3 regions of the Kitasatospora sp. MAP12-44 genome follow, and region 3 is predicted to be linked to each of the others. Evidence: riboswitches for the same ligand, from Rfam matches in the RefSeq annotation. Region 3 holds a riboswitch; each other region holds the start of a gene.
What was found. A riboswitch is a leader RNA that binds a small molecule or an ion and turns the genes downstream of it on or off. The one in region 3 is predicted to bind cobalamin.
Positions count from the first base shown of each region.

Region 1: linked by a shared signal. The riboswitch ahead of P3T34_RS24895 (ribonucleoside-diphosphate reductase subunit alpha) and the one ahead of P3T34_RS28575 (cobalamin biosynthesis protein) in region 3 are both predicted to bind cobalamin.
Region 2: linked by a shared signal. The riboswitch ahead of P3T34_RS09245 (HoxN/HupN/NixA family nickel/cobalt transporter) and the one ahead of P3T34_RS28575 (cobalamin biosynthesis protein) in region 3 are both predicted to bind cobalamin.

Region 1 is NZ_JARZAE010000004.1:5,374,625-5,380,299, forward strand. Features, by position in the region: gene P3T34_RS24885 (glycoside hydrolase domain-containing protein) at 1-436, shown strand, start outside; gene P3T34_RS24890 (ribonucleotide-diphosphate reductase subunit beta) at 494-1,489, opposite strand; gene P3T34_RS24895 (ribonucleoside-diphosphate reductase subunit alpha) at 1,522-3,927, opposite strand; cobalamin riboswitch at 4,163-4,318, opposite strand; gene P3T34_RS24900 (GNAT family N-acetyltransferase) at 4,475-4,987, opposite strand; gene P3T34_RS24905 (nitroreductase family deazaflavin-dependent oxidoreductase) at 5,118-5,507, opposite strand.
Region 2 is NZ_JARZAE010000004.1:1,952,937-1,958,611, forward strand. Features, by position in the region: gene P3T34_RS09240 (putative Ig domain-containing protein) at 1-929, shown strand, start outside; gene P3T34_RS09245 (HoxN/HupN/NixA family nickel/cobalt transporter) at 1,000-2,121, opposite strand; cobalamin riboswitch at 2,181-2,397, opposite strand; gene P3T34_RS09250 (urease subunit gamma) at 2,903-3,208, shown strand; gene P3T34_RS09255 (cobalamin biosynthesis protein CbiX) at 3,212-4,075, shown strand; gene P3T34_RS09260 (urease subunit beta) at 4,136-4,528, shown strand; gene ureC (urease subunit alpha) at 4,534-5,675, shown strand, end outside.
Region 3 is NZ_JARZAE010000004.1:6,226,216-6,231,890, reverse strand. Features, by position in the region: gene P3T34_RS28585 (hypothetical protein) at 1-886, opposite strand, end outside; gene P3T34_RS28580 (helix-turn-helix transcriptional regulator) at 991-1,683, opposite strand; cobalamin riboswitch at 1,865-2,100, shown strand; gene P3T34_RS28575 (cobalamin biosynthesis protein) at 2,131-3,081, shown strand; gene P3T34_RS28570 (cobyric acid synthase) at 3,078-4,604, shown strand; gene P3T34_RS28565 (putative cobaltochelatase) at 4,640-5,675, shown strand, end outside.

The sequences.
Region 1 (5,675 bases), 850 kb from region 3:
CTACAAGGCGGGCGGCGGCGACGGCCTGGGCGGCTCGCTGTGGAGCACCAGGACCGAGGCGGTGCCGAACACCATCAACCCGGGCGGCACCCTGGCCGACGGCCAGTGGACCCAGGGCGCCCTGACCAAGCTGATCATGCAGGCCGACGGCAATCTGGTGATCTACCGCAAGTCGGACGGCGTGCCGATCTGGTCCACCCAGACGAACAACAACCGCGGCGACTACGCGATCATGCAGACCGACGGCAACCTCGTGGTCTACAAGGCGGGCGGCAGCAGCAGCACCGGCGGTGCGCTCTGGGACAGCAAGACCTACTACAACCCCGGTGCCTACCTGGTGATGCAGGACGACGGCAACCTGGTGATCTACAAGCAGGGCGGAACCTCGGCCAACGGCGGCTTCCTCTGGGCGAGCGGGACCTACAACGCGGCATAGCCGAACGGGGTCGGTCCCGGCGGCGGTTGCCGCCGGGACCGACCCCGTCTGACGTGCCTAGAAGTCGTCGTCGAAGGCGACCGAGCCCTCGACGGCCACCTGGTAGGCGGAGACCCGGCGCTCGAAGAAGTTGGTCAGCTCCTGGACGTTCTGCAGCTCCATGAAGCCGAACGGGTTGGTCGAGCCGTACCGGATCGGCATGCCGAGGCGGGCCAGCCGCTGGTCGGCGACGGCCTGCAGGTACTCGCGCATGGACGCGGTGTTCATCCCGGGCAGGCCCTCGCCGCAGAGGTCCTGGGCGAACTGGAGCTCGGCCTCGACGGCCTCCTCCAGCATCTCGGTGACCTGCTTGGCCATCGCGTCGTCGAAGAGGTCGGGCTCCTCCTCACGGACGGTGTCGACCACCGACATCGCGAAGTCCATGTGCATGGACTCGTCGCGGAAGACCCAGTTGGTGCCGGTCGCCAGGCCGTGCAGCAGACCGCGGCTGCGGAACCAGTACACGTACGCGAAGGCGCCGTAGAAGAACAGCCCCTCGACGCAGGCCGCGAAGCAGATCAGGTTCAGCAGGAACGCGCGGCGGTCGTCCTTGGACTGCAGCGAGTCGATGTGGTCGACCGCGTTCATGTACTTGAAGCAGAACTGCGCCTTCTGGTGGATGGAGGGGATGTTCTCCACCGCGGCGAAGGCCGCGTTGCGGTCCTCCGGGTCGGGCAGGTAGGTGTCGAGCAGCGTCAGATAGAACTGGACGTGCACGGCCTCCTCGAACAGCTGCCGGGACAGGTAGAGCCGCGCCTCGGGCGAGTTGATGTGCTTGTAGAGGCTCAGCACCACGTTGTTCGAGACGATCGAGTCACCGGTCGCGAAGAAGGCGACCAGCCGGCCGATCATGTGCCGCTCGCCGTCGCTGAGCTTGGCGAGGTCGGCGACGTCGGAGTGCAGGTCCACCTCCTCGACGGTCCAGGTGTTCTTGATCGCGTCGCGGTAGCGGTCGTAGAAGGACGGGTAGCGCATCGGACGCAGCGTCAGCTCGAAGCCCGGGTCGAGCAGCATCTTCTCGCGGCCGGGGGTCTCGGGGGTGTTGCTCACTGGCAGGCCTCGCAGGACTCGGGGTTCTCCAGGGAGCAGGCGAGCGCTGCCTCCTCCTCCGGGGTGAGGGCGGTCGGGGTGGCCACGGACACCGGCGCGGGGGCGGCGGCGCGGGCGCTGCTCGACGCGGCCTGGGCGATCCGGGTGGCCGGGCGCGAGCGCAGGTAGTAGGTGGTCTTCAGACCGACCTTCCAGGCGTACGCGTACATCGAGCTGAGCTTGCCGATGGTCGGCGCGGCCATGAAGAGGTTCAGCGACTGGCTCTGGTCGATGTACGGCTGCCGGGCGGCGGCCAGGTCGATCAGCGCGCGCTGCGGCAGCTCCCACGCGGTGCGGTAGAGCGAGCGCACCTCGGCGGGCAGCCAACCCAGCTCCTGGACCGAGCCGTTGGCCTCGCGCAGCGCGTCCCGGGTCTGCGCGTCCCAGACGCCCAGCTCCTTCAACTCGCGGACCAGGTACGGGTTGACCTGGAGGAACTCGCCGGAGAGGGTCTCCCGCTTGAAGAGGTTGGAGACCTGCGGCTCGATGCACTCGTAGACGCCGGCGATCGAGGCGATGGTCGCGGTCGGCGCGATGGCGAGCAGCAGCGAGTTGCGCAGGCCGGTGCGGGCGATCGTGGCGCGCAGCGCGTCCCAACGGTCCGCCCACTGCGGGGCGGTGGCGAAGTGGTCGATGTGCAGCTGGCCGCGGGCGGCGCGGGTCTCGCCGTACGCCTCGTGCCGGCCCAGCTGCTCGGCGAGCTCGCTGGAACGCTCGTAGGCGACCAGCATGATGCGCTCGGCGATCAGCGTGGAGAGCTGCTTGGCCTCGGCGGAGTCGAAGTCCAGCCGGAGCTGGAAGAAGACGTCCTGGAGGCCCATCACGCCCAGGCCCACCGGGCGCCAGCGCGAGTTGGAGGTGCCGGCCTCGGTGGTCGGGTAGAAGTTGATGTCCACCACGCGGTCCAGGAAGGTCACCGCGGTGCGCACGGTGGCGTCCAGGCGCTCCCAGTCCATCGCGTCGATCAGGTTCTCGGCGGTGGCGGTGGCGGAGACGTGCGCGCCCAGGTTGACCGACCCGAGGTTGCAGACGGCGGTCTCGGAGTCGTCCGTGACCTCCAGGATCTCCGTGCAGAGGTTGGACGAGTGGACCGTGCGGCCCGGCAGCGCGGTCTGGTTGGCGGCGCGGTTGGAGGCGTCCTTGAAGGTCATCCAGCCGTTGCCGGTCTGCGCCAGGGTGCGCATCATCCGGGCGTAGAGGGTCTGCGCGGGGATGCTGCGGACGGCCTTGCCGGCTGCCTCGGCCTTCAGGTAGGCGGCGTCGAACTCCTCGCCCCACAGGTCGACCAGCTCGGGGACGTCGGCCGGGGAGAACAGCGACCAGTCGGTGCCGGCGTTCACCCGGCGCATGAACTCGTCCGGGATCCAGTGCGCGAGGTTGAGGTTGTGGGTACGCCGCGCCTCCTCACCGGTGTTGTCACGCAGCTCGAGGAACTCCTCGATGTCCGCGTGCCAGGTCTCCAGGTAGACGCAGGCCGCGCCCTTGCGGCGGCCGCCCTGGTTGACGGCGGCGACCGAGGAGTCCAGCGTCCGCAGGAACGGCACGATGCCGTTGGACTTGCCGTTGGTGCCGCGGATCAGCGAACCGCGCGAGCGGATCCGGGAGTAGGAGAGGCCGATGCCGCCGGCGTGCTTGGAGAGCCGGGCGATCTGCGCGTAGCGCGAGTAGATCGAGTCCAGGTTGTCCAGCGGCGAGTCCAGCAGGTAGCAGCTGGACATCTGCGGGTGCTTGGTGCCCGAGTTGAAGAGCGTCGGGGAGGACGGCAGGTAGGAGAGCGCGCTCATCAGCGCGTACAGCTCGGCGATCTCGCGCACCGACTGCTCGTTGTCGCCGACCGCCAGACCACAGGCGACCCGGAGCATGAAGTGCTGCGGGGTCTCGATCACCTTGCGGGTGATCGGGTGGCGCAGCAGGTAGCGGGACTGCACGGTGCGCAGGCCGAAGTACTCGAAGCGGTCGTCGCCCTGCTGGTCGATCAGGGCGTCCAGCGCGTCGGCGTGCTTGGCGACGAAGTCGGCGGTCGAGGTGCCGATCAGGCCCTCGGCGTGGCCGACCGCGATCGAGGCGGCGAAGCAGACCGCGCCCTGGCCGATCGCCTCGTCGGAGATCTCCTGGGCGAGCAGGCGGGCGGCCAGCTTCGAGTACTGCGGGTCCTCGGCGATCATCGACGCGGCGGCCTCCACGGCCAGCCCGCGCAGCTCCGCGAAGTCGGAGCCGGCGTTGCGGCCGCGCAGTGCGGCGGCGGCGACGTGGCCGGGGTCCACCTGGGGGAGGTCGCTGCTGCGGTCCGTCAGCAGCCGCAGGAGTGCTGCTCCGGGGTCCGACTTGGTGGCGGGGTCGGAGCTGGATCCCTGGGCGGGCAGGGTGACTGAGGCAGCGGTGGTCAAGGCGCTCTCTCCTGGCGACGACGAACGGGCCCCTCCCACTGGAAAGCGGGTTGTCCGACAGGCAGACGGGAGGGCTGACACCGGGCCGGCGCGGGGCAGGGCAGGGGAGCGCGGCGCGCCCACTCGAACGGTGGCGCGCAACGGCGGCATCCCCGGCCCACCCGCGAGGCCCGGACACACAAAGCTCGTGCGGCAAGGCTTCTGCGGGGAAGCCGTGTGGCACACCGTCGGCAGGTAATCGGACTTGCGGCGGATGGTGCACCGACCGCTCACCGCTGCGGGGCAGCCCCGGATTCACACCGGGTTCCCCTGCTTCGACAGCGAGAGTGAGCATACATGTAGTGCCACCCATCGAGTGCAGCACCACATGTAGTGTTGCGTGCTGTATCGGGGCCAATACCAGATCGGGACGCCGCCGGGTGTTGGAGGGGCTGTAGCGGGGCTGTGGAGGGGCTGCGGATGCCTGGATTTCCGGTGCCTCGGGGCCGTTCGCGGGCCTCTCCCGGGCCTCTGTCGGGCCGTGTCAGAAGGTCAGGCTGTACACCCACAGCTCAATGTCCGGCCGGGGGCGCCAGTCGCGCTCGGGGGTGCGGAGGAAGCCGACCCGCTCGTAGATCCGGTGGGCGGCGGACATCGCCGGGCGTGTCGAGAAGGCCATCCCGGTGAGGCCGAGCTCGCGGCTGCGGGCGACGCAGGCGCGCACCAGGGACTCGCCGACGCCGCGGCCCCGGGCGTCCGCAGCGGCGGCCAGCATCCGGATCTCGCCCTCCTGCGGGGTGGCGATGTCGGCCCACTCGGTGCCGCCCACGGCGAAGGTCACACAGCCGAGGACTCGTCCGGCGGGACCGCGCGAGGTGTCGGCCGGGTCGACCGCGACGAGCAGCTCGGCCTCGGCGGCCCGGCGGCGGGCGTCGCGCAGGAGGGTGACGTACTCCGCGCCCGGCGGGGTGTGGCCGTCGCCGACGAAGGCCTCCACGGTCACCTCGCCCGCGGCGTCGAGGTCTTCGTCGAGTGCGGTGCGGATGAGGATGTCCATCGAACCAGTGTGCCAAGGCGCAGGTCGCGGGCGGCGGGGAGGGTGCGGTGGCGGGGGCGGCCGGTCCGGGTGGGCGGGGTCCGGGAGTGCGGGGTCCGGGTGGTCGGGGTCCGGGTGTGCGGGGTGGTGCCTAGGCTGTGGTGATCCGGAAGACGGGGTAGCCGGGCGCGATCCGCAGGAGTTCCGCGTCGGACGCGTTGGCGTCCACGCCCTGGAAGAAGGCGCCGACCTCGAACTTCCACCGCTTGAGGTAGGCGCGCAGCACGTCCGGCTTCTCCGCGTCGGTGAGCTCGGTGGCGTGGAAGGTCTCGCTGCGTCGGCCCAGGCGCAGCTCGCCGGTGCCGGTGACGCGCAGGTTGCGGACCCACTGGGTGTGACCGCGCGGGGCGACAAGGTAGCGGTTCCCGTCATGGCTGAGGACGTTGACCGGCGTGGTGCGCCACTCCCCGCTCTTGCGGCCCCGGACGGCCAGCACCCGCGAGCCCCAGAAGCTGAGACCGACCCGGGTGAGGGCCACCATCACCTGGTTGCTGAAACGCAGCGCGCGGCCGCCGGAGTAGATGTAGCGCGGTGCGTCGGGCTGTGACGCTGCGCCGTGGGACGTCGGGGTCGAGGACATCGCATGCTCCTTGGTGAGCAGTGAACGCATTCGAGAGCAGTGCTCTCGTTTCGATGCACTGAACTCTTC
Region 2 (5,675 bases), 4.3 Mb from region 3:
CGCACCAGACCAACCTGATCGGCCCGGCCACCACCACGACCAATGGGGTGACCTCCGACTACGGCTACACACTGCTCACCCTGCTCAACAACATGCAGGCACAGTACGCCAGTTGGTACACCGCGCCGCTGACCCAGATGACCGACGCCAGCCAGTCGCAGGTGCTGGCCGAGTCGGCCGCCTGGACCGCGGCGAAGAACGCCGGCACGGTCACCGCCTCGGTGCAGAACGGCGCGGTGGTCGTCACCAACAGCGCGGGCACCCCGGTCTCCGTCCCGCTCACCATGCCGACCGGCAGCACCGTCAACGGCGCGGCCTTCGGCGAGTCCTACGGCGGCACGCTCTCCGGCTGGAGCGCGGTCGGCGCGGGCGCCTCGACCACCGTCACCGTCAACGTGGCACCGTCGATCACCAGCCCCGCCGCCCTCGCCACCACCGTCGGCACGGCGTTCAGCACCACGCTGACCAGCACCGGCAGCCCGGCCCCCGCCCTCAAGGAGTCCGGCGCCCTGCCGTCGGGCGTCACCTTCACCGACAACGGTGACGGCACCGCAACCCTGGCCGGCACCCCGGCCACCGGCACCGGCGGCAGCTACCCGCTGACGATCTCGGCGACCAACGCCACCGGCACCGCCACCCAGCCGCTGGCCCTGACCGTCGACCAGGCCCCGGCCATCACCAGCCCGGCCAGTGCCACGGCGGGCCTGCTGCTCCCGTTCAGCTTCACCGTCAGGAGCACCGGCTACCCGGCGCCGGCGCTGAGCATGACCGGCACCCTGCCCTCGGGCCTCACCTTCACCCCCGGCGCCAACGGCACCGCCACCATCTCCGGCAGCGAGCTGGCCCTGGGCACCTTCCACCTCACCCTCACGGCCAAGAGCGCCGCGGGCACCACCACCCAGCCCTTCACCCTCTACGCCACCCTCTGACCGCTCCCGCCTCACCCGGCAGGCCGCCACGGAAACCTCCCGTGGCGGCCTGCCGTCGTCATCCGTGTGTTTAAGAAGACTTCGGGGCCCAGCTGCTCTCGACCTTGGCCAGGCGCCAGTAGGTCAGGGCGCCCGCCCAGACCACCACGAACAGGCCGACGATGACGAAGCCGACGTTGTTGAGGTCGATGCCGGAGATCCAGTTGGTGACCGGGTCGCTCCAGCCGAGCTGGTCGTGCAGGACGCCGACGAGCTCGATGGTGCCGATCAGGAAGGCGACGGCGATCGAGAGCCCGGTGATGGTCAGGTTGTAGTAGACCTTGCGGACCGGGTTGGAGAAGGCCCAGTGGTAGGCGAAGTTCATGAACGTGCCGTCGAGGGTGTCGAACAGGCTCATGCCGGAGGCGAAGAGCAGCGGCAGGCAGAGGATCGCGTACCAGGGCAGGCCGGCGGCGGCGCCGGAGCCGGCCATCACCATCAGGGTGACCTCGGTGGCGGTGTCGAAGCCGATGCCGAAGAGCAGGCCGATGGGGTACATCTGGCCGGGTCGGGTGATGGACTTGGTGAGCTTGCCCAGGATGCGGTTCATGAAGCCGCGGTTGTCCAGGTGCTTCTCCAGCTCGTGCTCGTCGAACTCGCCCCCGCGCATCGCCTTGAACACCCGGTAGATGCCGAAGAGCGACACCAGGTTGAGGGCGGCGATCAGATAGAGGAAGCTCCCCGAGACGCTGGTGCTGAGGGCGCCGAGAGCCTTGTGCGCGCTGGAGTTGTCGTCGGCCAGCGTGCTGGCGAAGTGCGCGCCGGCCGAGATGCCGCCGGCCAGCACGACCACGATGGTGGAGTGGCCGAGCGCGAACCAGAAACCCACCGAGATGGGCCGCTTACCGTCGGCCATCAGCTTGCGGGTGGTGTTGTCGATGGCGGCGATGTGGTCGGCGTCGAAGGCGTGCCGCATGCCCAGGGTGTAGGCGGTGACGCCCATGCCCAGGCCGAAGACCTGGGTGCCGATGGCGTAGTGGTGCGGATCGACCATCACGATCAGGATGCCGAAGGCCGCCACGTGCATGGCCAGGATGACGGCGAGCAGGCCGCCGGTGCGTATCCAGTCCTTGCGTTCCCAGCGGATCAGCGGGGTCGCGGGGAGCGCGGGGCCTGCGGGGGCAGCCGCGGGGGCGTTTTTGGGCAGGGGCATCTCAGGAAGCCTCTCCAGCACCTCGATGGGGAGTGCCGCCCGACCGGTGGGTCGAGCGGATTTTCACGCGGTGCCGTGGCCGGTCTCCTGGCTGACAGGTCCAACGCCCCCGCTCCCGGCCTTCCCGGACGGTTGTCCAGTGGCCGCCCGCCCCTGACACAGCAGGCGGGAAATGGTGCGGTGACTTCCTGATCACAGTGGCGAGGGCCGCTCCGGTCTGGGACCCCTGAGGATCCGTCACCGGTCTTCCCGAACACCACGGCGGGGAACACGGTAGGCGTACGGCTGACCAACCACAACCCGCCGCACATCCGCGAGTGGCACATCTCACCTGCTCCTTCGATCCACCGTTGGATCTCGGTCAGGCCAACGTTGGCTAAAAACCGGACCGTCATCCTGTGTTGAAGCGGCGCAGCCTCGCGACGGCGGCCTCGCCCGACCGCGACCCCTCCACCGGTCGAGTTGCGCCCCAACTCCCTTGACCCGCACAGCAGTTGTCGCAGCACCCCAACCTCCGGCGTGATTAAAGAAACGGCCAAGGCTCTCAACAAAGTGTTGACGACCCTTGTCGGGCAGCTCTACCTTTCGTTGCACGCGGAAGTTCTATTCCGCATAGTGAAATTCTGACGCCCGGCGCGGTCCACCCCCGCGCGGACGTCCCCGGGCCCGCAGACCGTCCGCCCCTCGACCCGACCTCACCCGTCTCCGTCGGGGTCGGCTGACCCGACCTGCCCGGAACCAGGGTCGGCCGCACGGCCCCACCCCCGAAAGGACGGCAACCGTGAACCTCGCTCCACGGGAGATCGACAAGCTCTATGTCTACGTGGTGGCCGACCTGGCCCGCCGCCGCCGCGAACGCGGCGTGAAGCTGAACTACAGCGAGGCCGTCGCGCTGATCAGCGAAGGCATCCTGGAGTCCGCGCGGGACGGCCGCACGCTGGCGGAGTGCATGGAGATCGGCAAGAAGATCGTCTCCGCCGAGGACGTCATGCCCGGCGTGCGCGAGATGCTCCCGCTGCTGCAGATCGAGGCCGCCTTCGTGGACGGCACCAAGCTCGTCTCCTGCCACGATCCCGTCGGTGCCTGAGCCATGACGCCCGCCGCCGCCCCCGATCCGGCCGCCCCCGCCCCCGGGCAGCCCGCCGCCACGCTCGGACCGGCCGCCGCCACGCTCGTCCTGGTCACCGGTCACGAGAGCGGCGGCCCGGCCGCCCTGCGGCCACTGGTCGGCGGCGACCCGGCGGTCCTGGTCGTGCCGGTCGGCCGGGCGCTGGGCCAGGCCGTCACCGACGCCCTCGCGCAGAGCGAGCGCCCGGTCTGCGTCGTGCCGATGACGCTGGGCCGGGACCCGTCGCTGGTCGCCGACACCGCCCGCGCGCTGCACTGGCTGACCGGCGCCGAACCGGCCCGGCGGGCCCGGATCGCGCTGGCCGAACCGTTCGGCACCGCGAGCCACCTGATCGGCTGGCTGCGTGCCGCCGCCGGCCGCACGGCGGGAGCCCGCCGGGAGGACTGCGCGATCCTGGTCACCGCGCCGCCGTCCGGCCCCTTCCAGGACGCCGAGCTGTTCCGGATCGCCCGGCTGGTCAGCCGGCACGGCACGCACCGCCGGGTGGAGGTGGCCTTCGACGGCGGTGACCCGGGCCTGGCGGAGGGCGTCGAGCGCTGCCGCCGGCTGGGGGCCCGGCGCGTCGTGCTGCTGCCGGCTGGCTTCGGGCCGGCGGCCCGCCGGCCCGTCCAGGGCGCCGAGGACGGCGGCCCGCTGCTCGGCCCGCCCGCCGTCGCCGCCGTCCTGCGGGCCCGGACGGCGAGCGCGCTGCACCGGCTGGGGCACGGGCAGGACGGCATCGCCGCCGCGCTCGACGCCGAGCACGGCCACGGCTACGCGCACTCGCACGGCCCGGGCGAGGACCACCGGCACCAGCACCAGACCCCCCACACCCACCAGCGCTGACCGCCCCCGCGGTCTTGAAGCACCCGCCGTAGCAGCAGGAAGCACGCAGAAAGAGGCGCCATGTCAGGCAGAACCGCATACCTGTACGGAGACGATCCGATCGAGATCAACGCCGGCCGGGCCAAGGTGCGCCTGGCGGTGAGCAACACCGGCGACCGCGCCGTGCAGGTCGGCTCGCACTACCACTTCTTCGAGGTCAACCGCGCGCTGGACTTCGACCGCAACCGCGCCTACGGGATGCACCTGGACCTGCCCGCCGGCACCGCCGTGCGCTTCGAGCCCGGCGACACCCGCGAGGTGGAGCTGGCCGCCTATGCCGGCCACCGCCGCCTGGTCGGCTTCAGCGCGCTGGTGGACGGCGGCCTCGGCTCGGCCGACACCCGCGTCAAGGCCCTGCGCCGCGCCGTCGAGCGCGGTTTCAAGGGCGCCCGGCTCGCGGACGAGGAGGTCTGAGAGCGATGGCGATCATCCCGCGCAGGCAGTACACCGACCTCTTCGGCCCCACCGTCGGCGACCGCTTCCACCTCGCCGACACCAACCTGCTGGTCGAGGTGGAGAAGGACTTCAACCAGGGCCACTACGGCGACGAGGCCGTCTACGGCGGTGGCAAGGGCATCCGCGACGGCATGGCCCAGGACCCGGCCGCCACCTCGCTGCAGGGCGCGCTCGACCTGGTGATCACCAACGTGGTGGTGCTCGACCCGATCCTCGGCGTGGTCAAGGGCGACATCGGCGTCAAGGACGGCTTCATCACCGGCGTCGGCAAGGCCGGCAACCCCCGGCTGCAGAGCGGGGTGGATCCCAAGCTGGTGATCGGCCCGGGTACCGAGGTGATCTCCGGCGAGCACCTGATCGCGACGGCCGGCGGCATCGACACCCACATCCACTTCATCGCCCCGCAGCAGGTCCAGGAGGGCCTGACCAACGGCATCACCACGCTGATCGGCGGCGGCACCGGCCCCTCCGACGGCACCAACGGCACCACCTGCACGCCGGGGCCGTGGAACATCCATCGGATGTACCAGGCGGTGGAGGAACTGCCGGTCAACGTCGGCCTGTTGGGCAAGGGCAACGCCTCCCTGCCGCAGGCGCTGCGCGAGCAGGTGGAGGCCGGCGTCTGCGGGCTCAAGGTGCACGAGGACTGGGGCACCACCCCGGCCGCGATCGACACCGCGCTCAACGTCGCCGACGAGTACGACGTGCAGGTGGCGATCCACACCGACACCCTCAACGAGTCCGGCTTCTACGAGGACACCCTCTCCGCGATCGACGGCCGCACCATCCACACCTTCCACACCGAGGGGGCCGGCGGCGGCCACGCACCGGACATCATGCGGATCGCCGGCGAGCCCAACGTCCTTCCCTCGTCGACCAATCCGACCCTCCCCTACACCGTCAACTCGATCGACGAGCTGCTCGACATGGTGATGGTCTGCCACCACCTGAGCCACGACATCCCCGAGGACGTGGCCTTCGCCGACTCCCGGGTGCGCGCCGAGACGGTGGCCGCCGAGACGGTGCTGCACGACGAGGGCGTGATCAGCATCTTCTCCTCGGACTCGCAGGCGATGGGCCGGATCGGCGAGTCCTTCGCGCGGGC
Region 3 (5,675 bases):
TACGCCCCTCGGCCGCCCAGGCGCCCAGCGTGGCCGCCCCCGCCGGAACGCCCGCCCGGGCCGCCCGCCCGCGCACCGCGGCGGCCAGGTCGAGCACCGGGGAGTCCAGCACCAGGCCGACCAGTTCGTCGCGGTACTGCGAGTGGGCGGCGGTCTGCAGCACCGTCGCGGCCCCCAGCGACCAGCCGTAGAGCACGATCCGCCCGGCGCCGGCCTCCTTGGCGAACCGGATGGCCGCCTCGACGTCGTGCCACTCGGTCTCACCGAAGTGCGCAAGACCGTCCGGCGAGACCGGCGCGCCCTGGTCGCCGCGGCAGCTGACCACCAGCGCGGGCAGGCCCATCCGCCGCAGCACCGGCAGCACCGGCAGCGCCTGCCGGCGGTCGGCATCGGGGGCGTGCACCGCGATCACCCAGGTGCCGCGCAGCGCGGGCACGTACCAGCCGGGCAGGCCGCCGAGCTCGCCGTCGACCAGCACGTCCATGTAGTCGAGACCGCACGCCGAGGCGGGGTCGCCGCGCAGCACCCGGGGCGTCAGGTCGACCTGCGTGCCGACGTCCGGCGGGGTGCCCGCGCTGAGCTCCAGGCGGCGGGTGACGCTCTGCGGGCCGGTCCGCAGCACGTCGCCGACCACCGCGTGCCCGCCGGGCCACTCCAGTGCGTAGCGGCCGCGGCGCTCACTGGCGCTGGTGCGGGTGAGGGTGACCTCGCTCGGGCCGAAGGCCTGCACGCGCAGCCTCGGGTCGGCCGCGAGGGCGGAGGGCACGCCGCCGCCCGCGCCCGGGTGCACGGCGGAGCCGGAGACCCGGCGCCCGACGATCACGACGACGGCCCCCGCCGCTGCGGCGACGGCGGTACCGGCGGCGACGACGATTCCCCAACGCATGGCTCTCCCGGGGGTGATGGCGACTTTGGACCGGACCTCCCCAGTTCATCGCGGCCACCGGCTCGCGGCCACCGCAGCGCCGCCGTCCGGTGCCCGTCTGGGTCCTAGACGGGGATGTCGGTGCCGGCGGCGGCGAGCAGGGTCCAGAAGCGCTGCTCCAGCGGTTCGGCCGGCGGCTGCTGGTCGTCCGGGGTGCTGGAGCCCCAGTAGGAGTTGACCTGGTACTCGCCCTGCAGCGCGGCCAGCACCCCGGCGAGCGTGTCGCGCGGGGCCGGGACCAGGCGTCCCACCGCCTTCAGCTGGGCCTGCCAGCGGCCGTCCACGCACTGGCGCAGCCGCTGGTCCAGTTCCTCGGCGACCCCCGTCACCCGGATCACGTCGCGCAGCGTCAGCCCCAGCACCTGGGCCAGCGCCAGGGTCTGCGCCTCGTCCCCCTTCCAGCGGCCGCTGAGCTCGGCCGCCTGGTACGACGTCAGCCCGAGGCCGAGCTGGCGGGCCGTCTGCTCCTGGCTGAGCTCGCGGGCCACCCGGAAGTCGCGCAGGCTGTCCGGGCGCACCCCCATCAGCTGGACCGCCGGGCACCAGAGCGCGCGGGCCAGCGCGATGAACTCCTCCTCGGTCGGCCGGATCACGCCGCCCTCCCAGCCCAGCACATGGGTCGGCAGCAGGCGGACGCCGTGCGCGGCCATCCCCGCCGCGACCTGGTCGGGGGTGAGGCCGAGCCCGGCGCGGTGGGCTCGGGCTGCCTGGGGGGAGAAGGGGACCGGGGTGGGGGCCGGCGTTCTGCTGCGTCGCATGGCTCGACGCTAGGGGCGGGGCGCGCGCGGTCGCACCCGCTGAACGCACGAAGCCGCAAGGCGGGCCCGGAGCGGGTATTGGACGATTCGCCAACGCCCTGACCGGGAGGGCGGGGGCTACTCGGAGGTAATGACGGTTCCGTCCGGTGTGATCAACCACTCCGGGGGCCTGGTTGACTGCCGGTTGCGGCACGTGATGGGATCCTGGGGCCAATCGGAGGCAAACAGAGGAAGCCGGTGCGAATCCGGCGCGGTCCCGCCACTGTCACCGGGGAGCACGCTCGAACTCCCTCCTTGCCCGCCATCGGGCAGGAGGGGCCCATGTCACGGCGGTCCGCCACAGGGCCGTTGGAAGACCCGAGCGTGTGTCAGCACCCGGAAGCCAGGAGACTCTCGCCCCGTTTACGTCGATCCAGGGCGCGGACCCTGAGTGAGGACACGCACGCCATGTCGGCTGCCCGCCGCACGCTCCCGTACGCCGTCGGCGCGGTGGCCGGATATGCCGCCGACGTCGCGCTCGGCGATCCCCGGCGGGGCCACCCGGTAGCGGGTTTCGGCCAGGCGGCCGGCCGGGCCGAACGGACGCTCTGGCGTGACCACCGCGGCGCGGGCGCCCTGCACACCGCGCTCTGCGTGGGCGCCGTCGCGGCCGGCGCGGTGGCGGCGGATCGGCTCGCGGGCCGGGCCCGGGCGCTGACGGCCGCCGCGGCCACCTGGACGGTGCTCGGCGGCACCTCGCTCACCCGGGAGGCGCGCACCATCGGCGGCGCGCTGCGGGCAGGCGAGCTGACGGCCGCTCGGGAGCGGCTGCCGCACCTCTGCGGGCGTGATCCAAGCAGCCTGGACGAGGCGCAGATCGCCCGCGCGGTGGTCGAGTCGGTGGCCGAGAACACCGCGGACGCGGTGGTCAACGCGCTGGTCTGGGGCGCCCTGGCGGGCACCCCCGGGCTGCTGGCCTTTCGCGCCGTCAACACGCTGGACGCGATGGTGGGTCACCGCTCGGAGCGCTACCGGCGGTTCGGCTGGGCCGCGGCGCGGCTGGACGACGTGGCCGGCTGGCCGGGCGCCCGGCTGACCGCGCTGCTCACGGTGGCCGCCGCGCCCTCGCCGCGGACCGCCTGGCAGGTCTGGCGGCGGGACGGCTCGGCACACCCGAGCCCGAACGCCGGGCAGGCCGAGTCGGCGTTCGCGGGCGCGCTGGGCGTCCGGCTGGGCGGCACCCTGCGGTACGGCTCCCGGGTGGAGGAGCGGCCGGTGCTCGGCGGCGAGCTGCGGGCGGTGGCCGTGGACGACATCGAGCGGGCCTGCGTGCTGTCGCGCCGGGTCGGGCTGCTGGCGCTGGGGGTGACGGTGGCCGGACGGTTCGCCGTGTCGGCACTGCGGAGGGGACGGATATGAGCAACGCACTGCTGGTCGCGGGGACCACCTCGGACGCGGGCAAGAGCGTGGTGACCGCCGGGATCTGCCGTTGGCTGGTCCGGCAGGGGGTGAGGGTCGCCCCGTTCAAGGCGCAGAACATGTCGCTCAACTCGATGGTCACCGCCGACGGCGCGGAGATCGGCCGGGCGCAGGTGATGCAGGCCGCCGCCGCCCGGGTGGAGCCCGAGGCGGCGATGAACCCGGTGCTGCTCAAGCCGGGCGCGGACGGCCGCAGTCAGGTGGTGCTGCTAGGGCGGCCCGTCGCGGAAGTCGGCGCGCTCGACTACCGGGAGCGCAAACCCTATTTGCTGGAGCGTTCGCTGGAGTGCCTGGCGGACCTGCGCCAGCGCTTCGACGTGGTGGTCTGCGAAGGTGCCGGCTCCCCCGCCGAGATCAACCTGCGCGACCGCGACATCGCCAACATGGGCCTGGCCAGGGCCGCCGACCTGCCGGTCGTGGTGGTCGGCGACATCGACCGCGGCGGGGTCTTCGCCGCGATGTTCGGGACCCTGGCGCTGCTGAGCGCCGAGGACCAGCGGTTGGTGGCGGGCTGGCTGGTCAACAAGTTCCGCGGCGACGCCCGGCTGCTGAAGCCCGGCCTGGACATGCTGCAGGAGCTGACCGGCCGTCCGGTCCTCGGCACCCTGCCGATGCTGAAGGGCCTGTGGCTGGACGCCGAGGACTCGCTCGACCTCTCCACCGTGGTGGACCGCGACGACGTCGCCGGCCCGTACGGCGCCGACGTGCTGCGGGTCGCCGTGCTGCGGTTCCCGCGGCTGTCCAACTTCACCGACCTGGACGCGCTGGCCCAGGAGCCCGGGGTGCTGGTGCGCTGGGCGACCCGGCCCGAGGAGCTGGCCGACGCCGACCTCGTCGTGCTGCCCGGCACCCGGGCCACCGTCGCCGACCTGGCCTGGCTGCGCGAGCGCGGCCTGGAGCGGGCGCTGCGCGAGCGCGCGGCGGCCGGGCAGCCGGTGCTCGGGGTCTGCGGCGGCTACCAGATGCTGGCGCACGAGATCGTGGACGAGGTCGAGTCGAAGGCCGGCGCGGTCGGCGGGCTCGGCCTGCTGCCGACCCGGGTGGTGTTCGGCGTCGAGAAGGTGCTCGGCCGACCGGTCGGCGAGGCCTTCGGCGAGCGGGTCGAGGGGTACGAGATCCACCACGGGGTGGTGACGGTGGAGGGCGGCGCACCGTTCTTGGACGGCTGCCGGGAGGGCGCGGTGTGGGGCACCACCTGGCACGGCGCGCTGGAGAACGACGGCTTCCGCCGGGCTCTGCTGCGCGAGGTGGCGGCGCTGGCCCGGCGGCGGTTCGTGCCGGCCCCGGACACCTCGTTCGCCGCCGCGCGCGAGGCCCGGCTGGACCGGCTGGGAGATCTGATCGAGGAGCACGCGGACACCGATGCCCTGTGGCGGCTGATCGAGGGCGGCGCCGGCGACGGCCTGCCGTTCGTGCCGCCGGGGGCACCGGCCGTCCGCGCTATGGAAGGTGACCGCTTGTGAGCGACGTCCGATACCCGTTCACCGCCATCGTGGGGATGGCCGATCTGCGGCTCGGGCTGCTGCTCAACGCCGTGTCGCCGGCGGTCGGCGGGGTGCTGGTCCGCGGCGAGAAGGGCACCGCGAAGTCGACCATGGTGCGCGCGCTGGCCGGGCTGCTGCCGTCGATCGCGGTGGTGGACGGCTGCCGCTTCGCCTGCGACCCGGGGGCGCCGGACCCGCAGTGCCCGGACGGGGCGCACCCGCAGGCCGTCCCGCTGGACCGACCGGCGCAGCTGGTCGAGCTGCCGGTCGGCGTGACCGAGGACCGGATCGTCGGCTCGCTCGACCTGGAGCGGGCGCTGGCCGAGGGCGTCAAGGCGTACGAGCCGGGGCTGCTCGCCCGGGCGCACCGCGGCGTGCTCTACATCGACGAGGTGAACCTGCTGCAGGACCACGTGGTGGACCTGCTGCTGGACGCGGCGGCGATGGGCCGCTCGTACGTCGAGCGCGAGGGCGTGTCGGTGCGGCACGCCGCGCGGTTCCTGCTGGTCGGGACGATGAACCCGGAGGAGGGCGAGCTGCGGCCGCAGCTGCTCGACCGGTTCGGGCTGACGGTGGAGATCGCGGCCACCCGTGACCCGGCGGAGCGGGCCGAGGTGGTCCGCCGCCGGCTCGCCTACGACGCCGACCCGGCCTCGTTCGCGCGGCGCTACGACGCCGAGGAGCTCGCGCTCGCCGAGCGGATCACCGCGGCCCGCGCGCTGCTGCCCGCCGTCGAGCTGGGCGACGCGGCGCTGCGTCAGATCACCGCGGTCTGCGCGGCGTTCGAGGTGGACGGGCTGCGCGCGGACATCGTGATGGCCCGCACGGCCGTCGCGCTGGCCGCCTGGGACGGGCGGACGGCGGTGAGCGAGGAGGATGTGCGCAAGGCCGCGCAGCTGGCGCTGCCGCACCGGCGCCGGCGCAACCCGTTCGACGCGCCCGGGCTGGACGAGGAGCAGCTGGACCGGACGTTGGAGGAGCACGCGGACCAGCCGGAGGAGGGGGATGGGCCTGAGGACGACGGGCCGGACGGGGGCGGTCCGGACGATG